2 linked regions of the Desulfosarcina ovata subsp. ovata genome follow. The protein of the gene in region 1 interacts with the protein of each later gene in a pairwise test. Links are inferred from orthologs where the notes say so. Each region holds a gene or a part of one and is shown in the gene's direction. Other genes may lie near its edges. The genes, in order: rpe and eno.

Region 1 (3,186 bases):
GCCGAGTGCCCCGGCCCACGGCAGCGAGCCCTTGACCATCGACGCCGACGCGCAATACCGCTATGCCCGGTCGCGTTTCGATGCCGGGGCCCATGACGAAGCGATTGCCGAGTTTAGCCGCTTCATCCACTTCTTTCCCTCCGACCGTCGCGTTGTCGAGGCCCAGCATCAAATCGGAATGGCTCACTTCAACGCCGGCCGGTATGCCGCGGCCGCAACGGTTTTCCAGGCCCGTACGCAAGACGTTACCGATTCGCCGTGGAAGCATGAGGCATTTTTTATGCTCAGCCGTTGCCATGCTCGCCAGGGAATGATCGAGCAGGCCATTTTGGACCTGCACAACCTCATTGCCCTGAGCCCCCCGGCGGATGTGGTCGATCGGGCGCACTATGAACTGGGCTGGCTGCATGTGGACCAGGGCCGCTGGCGGCTTGCCGGGGAGGCCTTCGACCGGATCCGGCCGGTCAGTCAGGACCGTTTCGGGGTGCCGGGGCTGGAATCGACGTTGGCAGAGAGTGATCGTATCGCCTTTCGGGATCCGACCACCGCCGGGATGCTCTCCATCGTTCCCGGCGGGGGCCAGTTGTACTGCGGCCGAGCCCAGGACGCCCTCATCGCCTTTTTGCTCAATACCGGTCTGATCTGGGCCGCCTGGGAAGCGTTCGACAACGATCAGGTGGCTCTGGGCGGTGTCATCAGTTTTGTGGAATTCGGTTTTTACGCCGGCAACATTTTTGGTGCCGTCTCCGGTGCGCACAAGTTCAACCGCGACCGGGCAATCGAATTTCGTCAACACATATACCAGCAACAGCGGCCGTTGCTTTCCGTGGCACCGACATCCGGTGGGGCGCGGATCTGCCTGCATGTTGATTTTTAAGCCATGCCTCCACCCACCTCTCGTCTGCATGCATTCGTCCGCAAGGCCGGGCGGATATCAGGGCAATCGCATTTAGAGCCCGGATTAGAAAAATCTGATCGCAGGCATAGCCAGCTCCTACAGAAAACGGTGTAGAACCAAACGATTGGCACGCGTAGGAGTGGACCATGGCCCCAAAAAAACAAAAATCAATCCAAATGCGATCGCCCTGGGGCGGATATCAAGAGATCTGGCTTTTGCTACCAAAAAATGATACCCCCACGGTGTTTATTTATATCGATGTCCGGCTGGTGGAATCCGGAAATGGTGGATGGGCACTGTAACGGGCTGCGACTGGCGAGAAGGAGCGTACCATGAAAGCAATTGCACCGTCGATTCTGTCGGCGGATTTTTCCAGACTGGGGGATGAGATTCGTGCGGTGGAAGCGGCCGGTGCGGACTGGATTCATGTGGATGTCATGGACGGGCGCTATGTGCCCAACATTACCATGGGCCCCCTGGTGGTCGAAGCCGTCAGGCGAACCACGGCCCTGACCGTTGATGTGCATCTGATGATCGAATCGCCGGAACGGTATGTGGCCGATTTTGCCGCGGCCGGAGCCGATACCATCGCCGTTCATCAGGAGGCCTGCACCCACCTGCACCGGACGATCCAGCTGATCCGGGAAAAAGGGGTCCGGCCCGGTGTGGCCCTCAACCCGGCGACTCCTGTGGAATCGCTGAAATGGATTCTGACCGATTTGGATTTCGTCGTGATCATGAGCGTCAACCCCGGTTTCGGCGGCCAGACCTTCATTCCCTCATCCCTGGAAAAGGTGGCCCAGCTCAAAGCCATGATCCAGCAGCAGGAACTCCAAACCCTGATCCAGATCGACGGTGGCGTCAATGTCGACACGATCGCTCGCATTGCCCGGGCCGGGGTGGATGTCTTTGTGGCCGGCAGCGCCATCTTTGGCAGCGACGACTACCGTCAGACCATTACCCGCCTCAAGGCCAACTGGTGAGACTGTGACTCCTGAAAACCATGGAACCTGAATGCGCGCCCGCTTAAAAAAATCACCCGGAAAAGCTTACCTCGCCGCCGGACAGGCAGATCCGGCACTGCAGACTGCTTTTGAACGACAGGTCCTGCGGGGTCTTGCCGCGGAATGGGAAAACGCCCGTTGGCTGGTGCCGGCCGAATTCAGGGAGTCGGTCCGCCGCCCACTTTTCGGCATTCGGGAAATGCCGAACAAGTTGGGCAGCTGGCATGCGGCCAGACGAGAGATTGCCCTGAGCCAGGAACTGGTCAGCCGGCACCGCTGGGATGATGTCAAAGCGGTATTGCTGCACGAAATGGCCCATCAGGTGGCCCACGAAGGTCTCCGGGCCACCGCCGAGACCGACCATGGCGCCGCGTTCCAGAGGGCCTGCGGGTGGCTCAGGGCCGACCCGGCGGCGGCGGCTAATTATCGGCCCTTGAGCGAACGCCTGCGCCAGGGGGACCCCCTGGACACGCGCGACCGCATCGTCGTCAAGGTCAGAAAACTCATGGCCCTGGCCGAGAGCAGCAACGCCAACGAGGCCACGGCCGCCATGCGCAAGGCGTACGAACTGATTGCCCGACACAATCTGGAACTGATCCAAAAGGGCGCTGCGCAGACATATGTGAGCATCTTCATCGGTACGCCATGCCTGCGCCATTTCCGTGAGGCCTATCACCTGGCCCTGCTGCTGCAGGACTTCTATTTTGTCCAGGGCGTATGGATTCAGGCCTGGGTACTGGACAAGGGCAAAATGGGACGCGTGCTGGAGATCAGCGGTACCCGCAAGAACGTCCAGATTGCCGAATATGTGCATGGGGCGGTCAGCCGCTATATCGACTCGGCCTGGACGGATTACCGCCGCCAGAAGGGGCTCAACCGGTATCGCAAAACCGACTTTGCCGTGGGCATTATCGAGGGGTTCAAAAGCACCCTGCATATGGCCGCCCAATGCATTCGCACGAATTTACCCAGTGACCTGCCTGTCGCCACGGCCGACCCGGCCCTGAAGGGATATGTGGACAGGCGCTATCGTCGCGTGCGCGCATTTTCCCGCCAGGGGCCCGGCCATGATCCCCGGGTATTCGCCGATGGGACGGAAACCGGCAAGAAACTGGTCATTGCCAAGGGCATCACCCAAAAAGGATGTGCCGGCGACCTGCGGCTGGAATTCAAACCAACGGCGGGGGAGAATTGACGCTCGTTATTTTGCGCAGGGGGGAATGAGGTGTGACCAAAAACGATAACCGCAGGCGAAAGCCCCCTTTCCACGTGGTCACCATCGGC
Region 2 (3,196 bases), 4.8 Mb from region 1 along the record:
AGTTTCTTCTCGATTTCGGCGAAAAGATCCTGCTTTTTCTGGTTCTGCTGGGCCTTGATGGACTCCACCTTCTCCTGCATGGCGTTTTTGCCCTGCTTGAACTTTTTCAACTCCTGTTCCAGGCGGCTCTCTTCGGCATCGCGCGGCAATGCTTCGATGGCCAGATGGTCGGCCACCACAATGCGATCATTGAAACCGCTTTTCACCGTGTCGACAATCCCCAGTTCCTTGAACCGGTTGAGCAGGTAACTCCCCTTCTCCTCCGAATAGGCCAGCTGACCACAGACGGCCTTGAGGGAAGGCGGGGCGCCATCCCGATGGTCCAGTACACGTACGGCGGCCACGAAAAGGTGGGCGGTGGTATATAAATCATTTGTTTTTGTAGGCATGGGTTGTTCCCGATCTCGCTTCTTTCGTTAAGGCTGGCGGAAAGAAATAATTCCCCCAGATCGCGACGGATTTGTGGTCGTCTACAAGGCGCCGTCACCGGTGCATATCGAGAATATGTGCCGGTGGCGGCAACGCAGTAGACGGGCACAAAGACAAGCAGGATGGTGGAATTATTTCTTTCCGCCGGCCTAACCCCAGGGGGATGCTAATAAACCGGCTTAAAGTTAAATGCGATTACACTGGCCATTTCCGGCCAATTTCTTGACATCACCGGGCAAGCAGAGTAACATTTGGCGTTAAATTGTCAAGCGGCAACTGGCATGTTCCACGAAGATTTGCCATCCCTTTAACATGCTATAATTACTTAACATAAATTTTTTGCAGGGCATCGGCAAAGCCGATGTGGCCCCGGCAAACCAGACAATGGGGAAAAGCAACCATGACGGAAATCATTGATGTAAAAGCGAGAGAAATCCTGGATTCCCGGGGAAACCCCACCGTTGAGGTGGAGATCATGCTGGCCTGTGGCGCCACCGGCCGGGCAGCGGTTCCTTCCGGCGCGTCCACCGGCACACGGGAGGCTCTCGAACTGCGCAATACCCGGGCCAAACGGTATGGCGGCAAAGGCGTGGTCACCGCTGTCAACAATGTCAACACGAAAATCGCCGATGAAATCCGTGGCATGGATGCCTCCGATCAACTGACCCTGGACGCCTGCATGCTGGCACTGGACGGCACGGCAAATAAATCCAAATTGGGTGCCAATGCCCTTCTGGGCGTCTCCATGGCGGCCGCCAGGGCGTCGGCCAACGCCTTCGGCCTGCCCCTGTTCCGCTATCTGGGCGGCATCAACGCACGCATCCTGCCGGTGCCCATGATGAATGTGGTCAACGGCGGTGCCCATGCGGCCAACAACCTGGATATCCAGGAGTTCATGATTGTCCCCTTCGGTGCCAAAACCATGGCCCAGGCCATTCAGATGGGAGCCGAGACCTTCCACGCCTTGAAAAAAATTCTCAAGTCCAAGGGGCTCAGCACGGCCGTGGGGGACGAGGGCGGCTTCGCACCCGACCTCAAGTCCAACGAAGAGGCCTTAAGTTTTATCATGGAAGCGATCAACGCCGCCGGATACACGCCGGGCAAGGATATGGGGCTGGCCCTGGATGTGGCCGCCAGCGAGCTGTACGAAAAGAAAAAATACCTTCTCAAGGGTGAGAACAAGTCCCTCACTGCCGTTGAAATGGTCGACTATTTTGAAAACCTGGTGGAAAAATATCCGATCCTCTCAATCGAAGACGGCCTTGCCGAGCAGGACTGGGAAAACTGGGTTGTGCTCACCGAACGGCTTGACGAGTACATCCAGATTGTGGGCGATGACATTTTCGTCACCAACCCCACCATCTTCGCCAAAGGCATCAATGACGGCATCGCCAATTCGATTCTGATCAAACTCAACCAGATCGGAACAGTCAGCGAAACCTTGGATGCCATCGAAATGGCCAAACAGGCCGGCTATACCACGGTCATTTCCCACCGTAGCGGCGAAACCGAAGATGCATTCATCGCCGATCTGGCCGTGGCGGTCAATGCCGGCCAGATCAAAACCGGCTCCCTGTCGCGGTCCGATCGCATCGCCAAATATAATCAGCTGATCCGCATCGAGGAAACACTCGGCCAAGGGGCGCGTTTCGCCCAGGATATTTTTATCGGCGATTAGACCTCCCGGATGGACCCCCAGCGCATGACACGACAACTCATGATACCGATACGGGCAGCCCTTCTTGGGGCTGTCCTGTCGGTTGTGTTCACCGTGGCCGTCGGATCACCGCCAGCCCGTGCCTATGTTCTCGACAGCACACAGATTTTTGGGCATACCGCCGAAGCCATGGGCGCCATCGCTACCCTCCGCTGCCACCAGAAGCTGTTGATCTATCCCCAAACGCCGGATACCCCCCCGACAATTTTTGAGGAGACGACCATCTATGTGATGCCGTTGCGGTTTCGCTCCGATATCGTTTCAACGCGCATCCGACGAACGCATCTGGTCTATGCCGGCAGATCACTAACCGTTATTGACGGCCGGACCGTCGTTGGAGAATCCCCGTTTGATCGATACCAGGGCATCCTGCGCAGCCGCACTCGCGGCCAACTGATGCAGTCTGCCCGCCAACTGGGGATTGACACGGACATCTCCAGCCTTGGCCGGATTGAACAGAGCGTCGTTTTTGTCATCGGGGCGGATTATCCCGACGAATCCGTATCCCAGCTGGCCATCGACAAAAAAACGTTTTTCCCCGTTCGGCTGCTGCTGGTGGTCCCCGGAAGCCGGATGGAAATTTACTATCGCAAGTGGCAACCGGTCCAAAAAAGCTGGTTTCCCTATCAGATCACGTTCCACATCAACGGGCACCTGGCTCGGGAAATCCGCGTGACGGAACTGGAGGCCAACCCGTCCGTTCCGGCAGATCTGATGGACCTGGAGGCCTTGAAGGCATCGGCTGCCCCTTCCGACAGCGCCCCCCAGAGACAGAACCAGGAAGCGGTCGATACGGTTCAGCAGGCCGTGGAGGACTTTCAGAAAAAATTTGAATAGCCGGTTTTCCTGAACAGGCAAATATGGTACAGGCTGACGCAATTCAAATGCCACGCAGCGCAACCACCGAAGGGGCCATCTTCGGTGCAACCACGCGTCAATGTTCGAATTTCTCGACAGGCAATCCCTCAAATCCGGGTAACCCGGGCAAAAACAAGGACGGTTGAGGTTTTTTTATGGGGTATGATACGAAGTACATTTTTGTTACCGGAG

The links.
Region 2: the proteins of rpe (region 1) and eno interact in binary tests that used the Escherichia coli proteins (3 or more experiments, as listed by UniProt). The link is inferred for Desulfosarcina ovata subsp. ovata from one-to-one orthologs.

Annotation. Positions count from the first base shown.
Region 1 is NZ_AP021879.1:720,365-723,550, reverse strand. Bases 100-3,055 are described here. They hold rpe (ribulose-phosphate 3-epimerase), read left to right. Parts: upstream 100-1,230; coding sequence 1,231-1,881; downstream 1,882-3,055. Other genes in these bases: GN112_RS03200 (DUF2786 domain-containing protein), read left to right, coding at 1,913-3,055; GN112_RS03210 (hypothetical protein), read left to right, coding at 1,045-1,200; GN112_RS03215 (tetratricopeptide repeat protein), read left to right, coding at 100-877. Outside these bases: more of GN112_RS03215, read left to right, coding at 1-99; more of GN112_RS03200, read left to right, coding at 3,056-3,097; GN112_RS03195 (gluconeogenesis factor YvcK family protein), read left to right, coding at 3,130-3,186. UniProt on the Escherichia coli protein: Catalyzes the reversible epimerization of D-ribulose 5-phosphate to D-xylulose 5-phosphate.
Region 2 is NZ_AP021879.1:5,519,440-5,522,635, reverse strand. What follows is about bases 3-2,968. They hold eno (phosphopyruvate hydratase), read left to right. Parts: upstream 3-829; coding sequence 830-2,107; downstream 2,108-2,968. Other genes in these bases: GN112_RS24210 (hypothetical protein), read left to right, coding at 2,132-2,968; GN112_RS24220 (MarR family transcriptional regulator), read right to left, coding at 3-389. Also shown: more of GN112_RS24220, read right to left, coding at 1-2; more of GN112_RS24210, read left to right, coding at 2,969-2,983; GN112_RS24205 (CTP synthase), read left to right, coding at 3,160-3,196. UniProt on the Escherichia coli protein: Catalyzes the reversible conversion of 2-phosphoglycerate (2-PG) into phosphoenolpyruvate (PEP). It is essential for the degradation of carbohydrates via glycolysis.